3 regions of the Streptomyces sp. NPDC096205 genome follow, and region 3 is predicted to be linked to each of the others. Evidence: riboswitches for the same ligand, from Rfam matches in the RefSeq annotation. Region 3 holds a riboswitch; each other region holds the start of a gene.

Region 1 (4,042 bases), on a different contig from region 3:
CTCGCCGTAGCGGCCGGAGGGGAAGGACGCGCAGTCGCCGACCGCGTGGACGTCCGGCGCGGAGGTGCGCAGGTGGGCGTCGGCGACGACCTCGCCGTACGCGCCCAGCTCGATGCCGGAGCCGGCGAGCCAGGCGGTGGCGGGGCGGGCGCCGATGCCGACGACGACCGCGCCCGCGGGCAGCCGGGTGCCGTCGTCCAGGACGACCTCGCCGGGCGAGACCCGGGCCACGCGCGCGTGGGTGCGCAAGGAGGCGCCGGCCTCGGCGTACCAGGAGGTCATCGGGGCGGCGACCTCGGCGGGCAGCGCCCCGGCGAGCGGCCGGTCGGCGGCCTCCACGACGGTCACCGCGCAGCCCGCCTCACGCGCGGCGGTGGCGAACTCGGCGCCGATCCAGCCCGCACCGACGACCACGATGTCGTGCTGGCGCTGAAGAACGGGCCGCAGCCGCTCGGCGTCGTCCAGGGTGCGCAGCAGATGCACGCCGGGCACGCCCTCGGCGCCGGGCAGCCGGACCGGTTCGGCGCCGGTGGCCAGGACCAGGGCGTCGTACGGCACCGGGCCCTGCTCCGTGTCCAGCTCGTGGTCGGCGGGGCGCAGGCCGAGGGCCTCGCGGCCGAGGTGCAGCCCGATGTCGAGCGCCTCGAAGTCGACGTCGAAGGCGGAGCCCTCGGCGGTGCCGAGGAGGACGGCCTTGGACAGCGGGGGCCGGTCGTAGGGCTGGTGGGGTTCGGCGCCGATCAGGGTCACGGTGCCCTTGAAGCCCTGTTCGCGCAGGGCGACCGCGGTCTGCACGCCGGCCATGCCCGCGCCCACGACGACGACACGCTGCGGCATGGCCACTCCCGACACTTCCCGCTCCTGCGTCTGCTCGCTCACCTGATCACCATAGACACCTGACAACTCGTCAGTCAGGGGCCCGGTGCCGTGACCTCCTCCACAACGCTCGTCCCGCTGCCCGGCCGCGACTCCCACTCCCAGGTCTCCTCCAGGCGGACCCGGCCGTCGGGCAGTTCCACGACCCGGGACACGCAGTGCCCCGACGATGTGGTGCCGTCGCGCCCCAGCTGGACATACCGAAAGTCCAGCCGGTCTGCGTCCCGGGTTCCCACCAGACGGCCGCGCACGACATCGCCGCCCGCGTACTCGGCCCAGATCTCGCCGTCCTTCTCGTGGTACGTGAACCGGGTGCGGGTGCCCACCTGACCTGGGGCTTGGTCGGCGACCGGGGCGAGGACGAGACCGTCGAGCGAACGGGGCACGGCAGAAGGCTCCCTTACGAGGGCGAGGCGGCTGCGGTTAGGGTGGGGCAAACGTAAAGCACTCGCGGGAGCCCGGACGCACCGGGCTGAGAGGGAGGCTGGCCGGCCTCCGACCGTACGAACCTGATCCGGGTCATGCCGGCGAAGGGAGGGGCTGGACGCCCATGTCGCGTACGTCAGACGTCCTCGTCGTAGGGGGCGGCATCATCGGTCTGGTGACGGCGTGGCGGGCCGCAGAGCGCGGTCTCGCCACGGCTGTCGTGGACCCCGAGCCGGGCGGCGGAGCCGCGCAGGTGGCGGCCGGGATGCTGGCCGCCGTCACCGAACTGCACTACGGCGAGCAGACCCTGCTCGGCCTGAACCTCGCCTCGGCGCGCCGCTATCCGGAGTTCGCCGCCGAGCTGACCGACCTCACCGGGCACGACCTCGGCTACCGGCAGTGCGGCACGCTGGCCGTCGCGCTGGACGCCGACGACCGCGCGCACCTGCGCGAACTGCACGCGCTCCAGCAGCAGTCGGGCCTGGACTCGCAGTGGCTGTCCGGGCGGGAGTGCCGGCGCCTGGAGCCGATGCTGGCGCCGGGCGTGCGCGGCGGGCTGCGGGTGGACGGCGACCACCAGATCGACCCGCGACGCCTCGCGGCGGCCCTGGTGACGGCCTGCGAGCGGGCGGGCGTGGTCGTCCACCGCGACTGGGCCGAGAAGCTCACCGTCGTACGGGAGCGGGCCGCGGGCGTCGTCACGCGCGCGGGCGCCCTGCTGGAGGCCGGGCAGGTCGTCCTCGCGGCCGGCAGCCTCAGCGGGCGGCTGGCCGGCGTCCCGGACGACGTACTGCCGCCGGTCAGACCGGTGAAGGGGCAGGTGCTGCGGCTGACCGTGCCGCAGCGGTACGCGCCCTTCCTCAACCGCACCGTCCGCGCGGTGGTGCGCGGCAGCCAGGTCTATCTGGTGCCGCGCGAGAACGGCGAGCTGGTCGTCGGGGCCACCAGCGAGGAGCTCGGCTGGGACACCACGGTCACCGCGGGCGGCGTGTACGAGCTGCTGCGCGACGCCCACGAACTGGTCCCCGGCATCACGGAACTGCCGCTGACGGAGACCCGCGCGGGTCTGCGCCCCGGCTCCCCCGACAACGCGCCGCTGCTCGGCCCGACCGAGCTGGACGGCCTGCTGCTGGCCACCGGCCACTACCGCAACGGCGTGCTGCTGACCCCGGTCACCGGCGACGCCATGGCGCATGTCCTGACCACCGGTGAACTCCCCGACGAGGCCCGCCCCTTCACGCCCCGTCGCTTCACCACCGCACTCACGGAGCAGCCCGTATGAACCTCTCGGTCACCATCTCCGTCAACGGCGAGCGTCGGCAGATCGAGCCGGGGACGGCTCTCGACACGCTCGTGAAGTCCCTCACCGCGGCGCCCTCCGGAGTGGCGGCCGCGCTCAACGAGACCGTCGTCCCGCGCACGCAGTGGCCCTCCACCGCGCTCGCCGAGGGCGACCGCGTCGAAGTCCTCACCGCCGTACAGGGAGGCTGACCCATGGCCGACGATCCGTTCGTCCTCGGTGGTACGACGTTCAGCTCCCGGCTGATCATGGGGACCGGGGGCGCGCCCAGCCTCGAGGTGCTGGAGCGGGCGCTGGTGGCGTCCGGGACGGAGCTGACGACGGTCGCCATGCGGCGCGTGGACCCCTCGGTGCACGGCTCGGTGCTGTCGGTGCTGGACAAGCTCGGCATCCGGGTGCTGCCCAACACCGCGGGCTGTTTCACCGCAGGGGAGGCCGTGCTGACGGCCCGGCTGGCCCGCGAGGCGCTCGGCACCGACCTGGTCAAGCTGGAGGTCATCGCCGACGAGCGCACCCTGCTGCCGGACCCGATCGAGCTGCTGGACGCGGCCGAGACGCTGGTGGAGGACGGCTTCACCGTCCTGCCGTACACCAATGACGACCCGGTCCTCGCCCGGAAGCTGGAGGACGCGGGCTGTGCGGCGATCATGCCGCTGGGGTCGCCGATCGGCTCGGGGCTCGGCATCCGCAACCCGCACAACTTCCAGCTGATCTGCGAGCACGCGCGTGTGCCGGTGATTCTGGACGCGGGTGCCGGTACGGCGTCGGACGCGGCGCTCGCCATGGAGCTGGGGTGTGCGGGTGTGATGCTCGCCTCAGCGGTGACGCGGGCGCAGGAGCCGGTGCTGATGGCTTCCGCCATGCGGAGTGCCGTGGAGGCGGGGCGGCTGGCGTACCGGGCCGGGCGCATTCCCAAGCGGCACTTCGCCGAGGCGTCGTCCCCCGTGGAGGGCGTGGCGCGGCTGGACCCGGAGCGGCCGGCCTTCTGAGGGTCCGTCCGGCGGCGCGGGGCGTTGCAGGCCGTGCCGGGAGCGGCGTGCGTCACAGGTCGGCTGCAGTCCCGGCCCGATCCGGGTGGAACCGGCGGGGCTGTCAGTCGCGGCTCGTAGACTCACCTGCGTGGACACGACCCTTCAGGACCCACTGGTCGGGCAGGTGCTCGACGGGCGTTATCGCGTCGAGGCGCGGATCGCGGTCGGCGGGATGGCCACGGTCTACCGGGCCGTGGACACCCGCCTGGACCGCGTGCTCGCGCTGAAGGTGATGCACCAGGCGCTGGCAGCCGACGGAGCGTTCGTCGAGCGGTTCATCCGCGAGGCGAAGTCCGTGGCGCGCCTCGCGCACCCGAATGTGGTGCAGGTCTTCGACCAGGGCACGGACGGGTCGTACGTGTACCTGGCGATGGAGTACATCGCCGGCTGCACCCTGCGGGACGTGGTG
Region 2 (4,042 bases), on a different contig from region 3:
TGACCCCGGCTTGCGCCCCCACGCGGGGAGCGCAAGCCGCACACCGGGCCACCGACGGCTTCGGCGGACCCGCACCCTGCGGCGGGCCGCCCATGTGTCGGTCTCAGTCCGCGAGCGGCAGGTACACCCGGTTGCCGGCCTCCGCGAACTCCTTCGACTTCTGGGCCATGCCCTCCTCGATCTCCACCTTGGTGCCGCCGTGCTCACGGCGGATGTCCTGGGAGATCTTCATCGAGCAGAACTTCGGCCCGCACATGGAGCAGAAGTGAGCCGTCTTGGCGGGCTCGGCCGGGAGGGTCTCGTCGTGGAACTCCCGTGCCGTGTCCGGGTCGAGGGCCAGGTTGAACTGGTCCTCCCAGCGGAACTCGAACCGGGCGTCGGACAGCGCGTCGTCCCACTCCTGAGCCCCCGGGTGCCCCTTGGCGAGGTCGGCGGCGTGCGCAGCGATCTTGTAGGTGATGACGCCGGTCTTGACGTCGTCACGGTTGGGCAGGCCCAGGTGCTCCTTGGGCGTGACGTAGCACAGCATGGCCGTGCCCCACCAGGCGATCATCGCGGCACCGATGCCGGAGGTGATGTGGTCGTACGCGGGCGCGACGTCCGTGGTCAGCGGGCCGAGCGTATAGAACGGAGCTTCATCACAGATCTCCTGCTGAAGGTCGATGTTCTCCTTGATCTTGTGCATCGGGACGTGACCGGGGCCCTCGATCATCGTCTGTACATTGAAACGCTTGGCGATCTGGTTGAGTTCCCCGAGCGTCCTCAACTCCGCGAACTGTGCCTCGTCGTTGGCGTCCGCGATCGAGCCCGGGCGCAGGCCGTCGCCGAGCGAGTACGTGATGTCGTACGCGGCGAGGATCTCGCAGAGTTCCTCGAAGTTCTCGTAGAGGAAGCTCTCCTTGTGGTGCGCCAGGCACCACGCGGCCATGATCGAGCCGCCGCGCGAGACGATGCCCGTCTTGCGGTTGGCGGTCAGCGGCACATACGGCAGCCGGACGCCCGCGTGGACGGTCATGTAGTCCACGCCCTGCTCGGCCTGCTCGATGACCGTGTCCTTGTAGATCTCCCAGGTCAGCTCCTCGGCCCTGCCATCGACCTTCTCCAGGGCCTGGTAGAGCGGCACGGTGCCGATGGGCACGGGGGAATTGCGTAGCACCCACTCGCGGGTGGTGTGGATGTTGCGGCCGGTGGACAGGTCCATGACCGTGTCGGCTCCCCAGCGGGTCGCCCAGGTCATCTTCTCGACCTCCTCCTCGATGGAGGACGTCACCGCCGAGTTGCCGATGTTGGCGTTGACCTTCACCAGGAACCGCTTGCCGATGATCATCGGCTCGATCTCCGGGTGATTGATGTTCGCCGGCAGCACGGCCCGACCCGCCGCGATCTCCTCGCGCACCACCTCGGGGGAAACGTTCTCCCTGATGGCCACGTACTCCATCTCGGGCGTGATCTCGCCCCGGCGCGCGTATGCGAGCTGGGTGACGGCCTGCCCGTCACGGCCCCGGCGCGGCAGCCGGGGGCGGCCCGGGAAGACCGCGTCGAGGTTGCGCAGACCGCCGCGCGGCGAGGTGTGCTTGAGGCCGTCGTCCTCGGGGCGGACCGGGCGGCCCGCGTACTCCTCGGTGTCGCCGCGGGCGATGATCCAGTTCTCCCGCAGCGGCGCCAGGCCCCTGCGGACGTCCGTATCGACGGCTGGATCGGTGTAAGGGCCTGACGTGTCGTACAACGTGACCGACTGGCCGTTGGTGAGGTGCACCTGACGGACTGGCACGCGCATGTCGGGGCGGGAGCCCTCGACATACCCCTTGTGCCATCCGATGGACTTCCTGACGTCGTCGCTGTCGGAGACCACAGAGGTCTGCGGCTGCGCGGAGGCAGGCGTGCGTACGTCCTTGCTGGTCATGAGACCTACTCCCTACGCCGGCATTACCCGGTAACAGGTTCGGCGGTCGACGCAGCGTTCGCCGTCTCCCGGTGTTTCGTGTGGAACACGACGTGTTCCACGTGAAACATCGCGAAGACGAAGGTCAGCGCCCTCTCAGCCCGGTGCTCCGAGCTCCCGCGTGTACAAAGGTGACTCCACGCTAGCGTCACTTCGGGCGCGGTGAACAGGGGGCCCCTGCCGTTCTTGCGATGATCGGTCGGTGACCACGACACAGCAGCCCCCGTTTCCGCCGCCCGAACCGCGCCGTGACGAACCCCTCGGGGGCCACGGTGACAGCCACGAGGGCGGCCACGAGGCCGGGTACCCCGCCGATGGAACGGGGTACGGCAGCAGCGCCGGAGCCGGGCAACGGGCCCGAGGGGGCTACGGGACCGGGCAGGGCCGCGGGACCGATGGTGGCCACGCCTCGGGTCACGGGCGTGGAAACGGCGAAGCCCCTGGGGCCGGCGGCGGGCGTGGACCCGGAAGCGGGCACGGGGCTGACGGCGGATGGGGAGCCGGGGGTGGCTACGGGGCCGACAGCGGACGGGGCGGCGGCCCTGCTTCCGGCGGCGGCCACGGTGCTGGGACTGGTCACGGTTCCGGCGGCGGCCACGGTGCTGGGGGTGGTCACGGTTCCGGCGGCGGCCACGGTGCCGGTGGAGGCCACAGTGCCGGTGGGGGGCACTCGCACGGGCACAGTCACAGTCATGGGCCTGCCGCGCCGGTCTCCAAGCATCTGCGCAAGGTGATCGCGGCGATCCTCGTCCCGTTCGCGGCCGCGGTGGTCGTGGGCCTCGCCGTGCTGTGGCCCGGCGGCGCGCCGCAGCACGAGCGCACGGGTGTCGGTTTCGACCGGCAGACGGAACAGGCGACGGTCACCAAGGTCGAGCGGGTGGACTGCAAGTCGGTCAACGCCTCCGGCGTCCCCCCGACCGGCGACACCTCCACGGCGGAGGGCTCCTCCGCGCAGCAGCAGGAGAACGGCAGCTGCAAGCGGGCGACGATCAGGGTCGACTCGGGCAAGGACAGCGGGCGTACGTTCACCGAGATCGTGCAGCCCGACCAGTCGCGGCAGTTGCACGAGGGCCAGGAGGTCGTGGTCGCCTACGAGCCCTCCGCCCCGAAGGACCTGCAGTACTCCGTCGCCGATGTGAACCGGCGGCTGCCGCTGGGCGTACTCGCCGGGATCTTCGCGATCGCCGTCGTCCTCGTGGGCCGGATGCGCGGCGTGATGGCGCTGGTGGCGCTGGCCATCAGCTTCCTGGTGCTCAACTTCTTCATCCTGCCCGCGGTGCTGCAGGGCTCGAACCCGCTGGTCGTGGCGGTGGTCGGGGCGAGCGCCATCATGCTGATCGCGCTGTATCTGTGCCACGGACTGTCCGCGCGGACCTCGGTGGCTGTGCTCGGCACGCTGATCTCGCTGCTGCTGATCGGCGTGCTCGGCTCGTGGTTCATCGACTGGGCGGCACTCACCGGCAACACGGACGACAACACCGGCCTCATCCACGGGCTGTATCCGTCGATCGACATGAGCGGTCTGCTGCTGGCGGGCATCATCATCGGCTCGCTCGGTGTGCTGGACGATGTCACGGTCACCCAGACGTCGGCGGTCTGGGAGCTGCACGAGGCCAATCCGACGATGGGCTGGCGCGGCTTGTACCGCGCCGGCATCCGAATCGGCCGCGACCACATCGCGTCGGTCGTCAACACCCTCGTCCTCGCCTACGCGGGCGCGGCCCTGCCGCTGCTGCTGCTCTTCTCGATCGCGCAGAGCAGTGTGGGAGCGGTCGCCAACAGCGAGCTGGTCGCGGAGGAGATCGTCCGTACGCTGGTGGGCTCGATCGGCCTGGTGGCCTCGGTGCCGGTCACGACCGCCCTGGCGGCGCTGATGGTCTCCGCCGACCGTCCGGCCCTCTCACCCTCGGAGGCCAGTCCGACTCCCGCCGCGGCGGCCCGGACCGGCAGGGGCCGCCGCCGCAAGCGCTGAGGGCTGCCGCCGTGCCTCGCCATGTGCCCGGAAGCGTCATGTGCCTCAAAGCGAGGCACAGCGTCATGCGCCTCAAAGCGAGGCACAGCGTCATGCGTCTGCGCGCACGGACCCTGATGAAGCGTTAC
Region 3 (4,042 bases):
CACCAGCACCGCCAGCGGCAGCACCAGCAGGACCGCGACCGTGACCAGCACCCCGGCGAGCAGCGCCCACTGCCCCGCCCCGCGCGGCCGCGCCGCGGTCACCGACGCGTCCACCAGCTTCAGAGCCGTCTCCCGCCGCCGTACGGTCCACGCGTGCACCGCGAGGATCGCGCCCACCGCGGCGAACTGGACCACGGTGAGCACGGCGGCCGTGGTCAGGTCGAAGATCTCGGTGGTCTGCCGGTAGATCTCGACCTCCAGCGTCGAGAACGTCGGCCCGCCGAGGATCTGGACCACGCCGAAGGACGTGAAGGTGAACAGGAACACCATCAGGGCCGCGGCCGCGACGGCCGGACCCAGCGCGGGCAGCGTGACCGTGCGCCACGCGGCGAGGCGGGACGCGCCGAGCATCCGCGCGGCCTCCTCCTGCCGCGGGTCGAGCTGGCCCCACAGCCCGCCGACGGTCCGTACGACGACCGCGTAGTTGAAGAAGACGTGCGCGAGCAGGATCGCCCACACGGTGGTGTCCAGCCGTACGCCCCACAGCTCGTCCAGCAGCCCGCCACGGCCTACGACGGCCAGGAACGCGGTGCCGACCACCACGGTCGGCAGCACGAAGGGCACGGTCACCACCGCGCGCAGCACCTGCTTGCCGGGGAAGTCGAAGCGGGCGAAGACGTAGGCGCCGGGCAGCGCGATCGCCAGGGTGAGCGCGGTCGAGGCGAGCGCCTGCCAGGTGGTGAACCACAGCACGTGCCGGATGCCGGGGTCGGCGAGCACCTCGCCGAGCCGCCCCAGCTGCCAGACCCCGTCGGCGTGCAGACCGCGCTCGACGATCGCGGCGACGGGGTAGGCGAAGAACAGCCCGAAGAACGCGACGGGCAGGGCCATCAGCCCGAGCCGCGCCGCGCTCCCGGTACGCCGCTTGCGGGCGGTTACTTCAGTACGAGCGAGGTCCACGACGTGACCCACTCATCCCGGTGCTCGGCGATCTTCGCCGGGTCCATGGTCTCGGGCGCCTTCGCGGCGGGGCCGTACCGGGTGAACTCGGCGGGCACCTTCGCGCCCTTGGTCACGGGGTAGACGAACATGTTCAGCGGCATGTCCTCCTGGAAGCGCTGCGAGACGAGGAAGTCGATCAGCGCCTTGCCGCCCTCGGAGTTCTTCGCGTTGCCGAGCAGCCCCGCGAACTCGATCTGCCGGAAGCAGGTGCCCTGCGCGACACCGGTGGGCGCGGTCTTCGGCTTCGGGTCGGCGAAGATCACCTCGGCGGGCGGGGAGGAGGCGTACGACACCACCAGCGGCCGGTCGGCCTTGGCCTTCTTGCCGCCGGCCGAGCCGGAGAACTCCTCGTTGTAGGCCTGCTCCCAGCCGTCGACGACCTTCACGCCGTTGGCCTTGAGCTTCTTCCAGTAGTCCGGCCAGCCGTCGTCGCCGTACTTCGCGGCCGTACCGAGCAGGAAGCCGAGGCCGGGCGAGGAGGTGGAGGCGTTCTCGGTGACGAGGAGGTTCTTGTACGCGGGCTCGACCAGGTCGTCCAGGGAGGCCGGCGGGGTCAGCTTGTGGTCCGCGAAGTACTGCTTGTCGTAGTTGACGCAGATGTCGCCGAAGTCGACGGGCGTGACCCGGTGCTCGTCCTTGTCGAGCTGGTACTCGGCGCCGACCTGGTCGAGCCCCTTGGCCTCGTACGGCTGGAACAGTCCGTTGTCGAGGGCCCGGGACAGCAGGGTGTTGTCGACGCCGAAGAAGACGTCGCCCTGCGGGTTGTCCTTGGTGAGGATGGCCTTGTTGACGGCCTGGCCGGCGTCGCCGTCCTCCAGGACCTTGACCTTGTAGCCGGACTGCTTCTCGAAGGCGGCGAGGACGTCCTCGGACACCGCCCACGAGCTGTGACTGACGAGGGTGACGGTCTTGGACCCCGGCCCTTCGCTCTTGGTGTCGGAGTCGGACGATCCGCACGCGGACAGCGTGATCAGGCCGAGGCCGACGGCCGCGGCGACGAACGTCTTGGTGTGCACTTGGTTTTCCTCCTGGGGCGGTCCAGGAAGAGACGCGGCCCTGCCCGGGACACCGGGGGTGCCCCGAGCAGGGCGCAACAGCTCGAGTGATGACCGAACTTCCTACCCAGAATGACCTGGGCGAGGTTCAGAGGGTCTGCGGCCCGATTGCCGCACTCTCAGCGCTGTGGCGCTCCCCTGTCGGAATATGAAGATGTTCGGGATATAAAGTTGTACGAGATATGAAGTTGTACTGACGGGGTCAGACTACCGCTCGGTCGCCGCGAGCTGACCACAGGCTCCGTCGATCTCCTGACCTCGGGTGTCCCGGATGGTCACGGCCACACCATGGGCGGCGATGGCCTCGACGAACGCCTTCTCGTCCTCGGGCCGCGAGGCGGTCCACTTCGAGCCCGGAGTGGGGTTCAGCGGGATCAGGTTCACATGGACCGGCTTGCCCTTGAGCAGCCGCCCGAGGCGGTCGCCGCGCCACGCCTGGTCGTTGATGTCGCGGATCAGCGCGTACTCGATGGACAGCCGGCGCCCGGACTTCTCGGTGTACTCGAACCCGGCGTCCAGGACCTCGCGCACCTTCCACCGCGTGTTCACGGGGACGAGCGTGTCGCGCAGCTCGTCGTCCGGGGCGTGCAGGGAGATCGCCAGCCGGCACTTGAAGCCCTCGTCGGCGAACCGGTGGATGGCGGGCACGAGGCCGACGGTCGACACGGTGATGCCGCGCTGCGACAGCCCGAGCCCGTCCGGCGCCGGGTCGGTCAGGGCGCGGATGGCACCGACGACCCGCTTGTAGTTGGCGAGGGGCTCGCCCATGCCCATGAAGACGATGTTGGACAGCCGCGCGGGCCCACCGGGCACCTCGCCGTCCCGCAGCGCCCGCATACCGTCGACGATCTGGTGCACGATCTCGGCCGTCGACAGGTTCCGGTCCAGCCCTGCCTGCCCGGTCGCGCAGAACGGGCAGTTCATCCCGCATCCGGCCTGCGAGCTGATGCACATGGTCACCCGGTCCGGGTAGCGCATCAGCACCGACTCGACGAGCGTGCCGTCGAACAGCCGCCACAGCGTCTTGCGCGTGGTCCCCTCGTCCGTCGACAGATGCCGTACGACGGTCATCAGCTCCGGGAACAGCGCCTCCCGCAGCTTCTCCCGCGACCCGGCCGGAATGTCGGTCCACTCCTGCGGGTCGTGCGCGTACCGCGCGAAGTAGTGCTGCGACAGCTGCTTGGCGCGAAACGGCTTCTCGCCGGCCTCGGCCACCGCCTCCTTGCGCTCGGCGGGCGAGAGATCGGCGAGATGCCGCGGCGGCAGCTTGGCTCCGCGCGGCGCGACAAAGGTGAGTTCTCCGGGCTTGGGCATGGTCCTACCAGTGTCGCAGATCGTTATGAGTGACCCACGACCCTGCCGTTCAGGGGCCGGTCTGCTCCAGCCGCTGCTTCAGCAGTGCCTCGTCGCGCGGCAGTTCCTTGCGGATCTGGGGGCGGACGACGAGGGGCACCAGGGCCTTGCCGAGGCCGTGGCCCTCGAAGTCGATCTCGATGGTCACGCGGGAGCGGCGTCCGTCGTCGAGCGGCTCGATCCGGCCGTGCGTGCGAGGACGTACGGGCCCCTCGATGCCGTGCAGATCCCAGCTGTACGGCGGGTCGAGCGCGTCGAACTCCACGGTCATCGGAATCTCGCGGGTGCCGATACGGCGGGTGACCCGGACCTGGGAGCCGGGGTGGAGGGGACCCGCTTCGAGCGGCTCGGCCGAGACCGCGCTCAGCTGCCATTCCGGCAGGTGGGAGGGGTCGGTGAGATAGGCGTAGGCGTCTGCGGGCGTGCAGTCGATGTCGATGGATTCGCGGATGGCGGACATGGGTGGACCCCCTTCGCGGGCGTACACCGAAATCCTCCCACCGGGCGCGGCCCTCGGCCACCGCCGGAGAAAGCACCGAGCCCCCGCCCGGCGACGGGCAGGGGCTCGACGACACGAACAACCGGTCAGCCGGAGCCGACGAACAGCACCATCAGCAGCCACACCACCGGCG

The links. A riboswitch is a leader RNA that binds a small molecule or an ion and turns the genes downstream of it on or off. The one in region 3 is predicted to bind thiamine pyrophosphate.
Region 1: another riboswitch for thiamine pyrophosphate. It lies ahead of thiO (glycine oxidase ThiO); the one in region 3 lies ahead of ACIQ6Y_RS36715 (thiamine ABC transporter substrate binding subunit).
Region 2: another riboswitch for thiamine pyrophosphate. It lies ahead of thiC (phosphomethylpyrimidine synthase ThiC); the one in region 3 lies ahead of ACIQ6Y_RS36715 (thiamine ABC transporter substrate binding subunit).

Annotation. Positions count from the first base shown of each region.
Region 1 is NZ_JBIWFS010000002.1:415,723-419,764, forward strand. Features, by position in the region: gene ACIQ6Y_RS08290 (NAD(P)/FAD-dependent oxidoreductase) at 1-879, opposite strand, end outside; gene ACIQ6Y_RS08295 (hypothetical protein) at 912-1,262, opposite strand; TPP riboswitch at 1,317-1,429, shown strand; gene thiO (glycine oxidase ThiO) at 1,427-2,584, shown strand; gene thiS (sulfur carrier protein ThiS) at 2,581-2,793, shown strand; gene ACIQ6Y_RS08310 (thiazole synthase) at 2,797-3,591, shown strand; gene pknB (Stk1 family PASTA domain-containing Ser/Thr kinase) at 3,722-4,042, shown strand, end outside.
Region 2 is NZ_JBIWFS010000003.1:195,492-199,533, forward strand. Features, by position in the region: gene ACIQ6Y_RS13315 (hypothetical protein) at 1-3, shown strand, start outside; gene thiC (phosphomethylpyrimidine synthase ThiC) at 104-1,903, opposite strand; TPP riboswitch at 1,896-2,073, opposite strand; gene ACIQ6Y_RS13325 (YibE/F family protein) at 2,673-3,914, shown strand.
Region 3 is NZ_JBIWFS010000012.1:214,251-218,292, reverse strand. Features, by position in the region: gene ACIQ6Y_RS36720 (ABC transporter permease) at 1-960, opposite strand, end outside; gene ACIQ6Y_RS36715 (thiamine ABC transporter substrate binding subunit) at 936-2,018, opposite strand; TPP riboswitch at 2,100-2,207, opposite strand; gene rlmN (23S rRNA (adenine(2503)-C(2))-methyltransferase RlmN) at 2,265-3,371, opposite strand; gene ACIQ6Y_RS36705 (SRPBCC family protein) at 3,421-3,870, opposite strand; gene ACIQ6Y_RS36700 (phosphatidate cytidylyltransferase) at 3,996-4,042, opposite strand, start outside.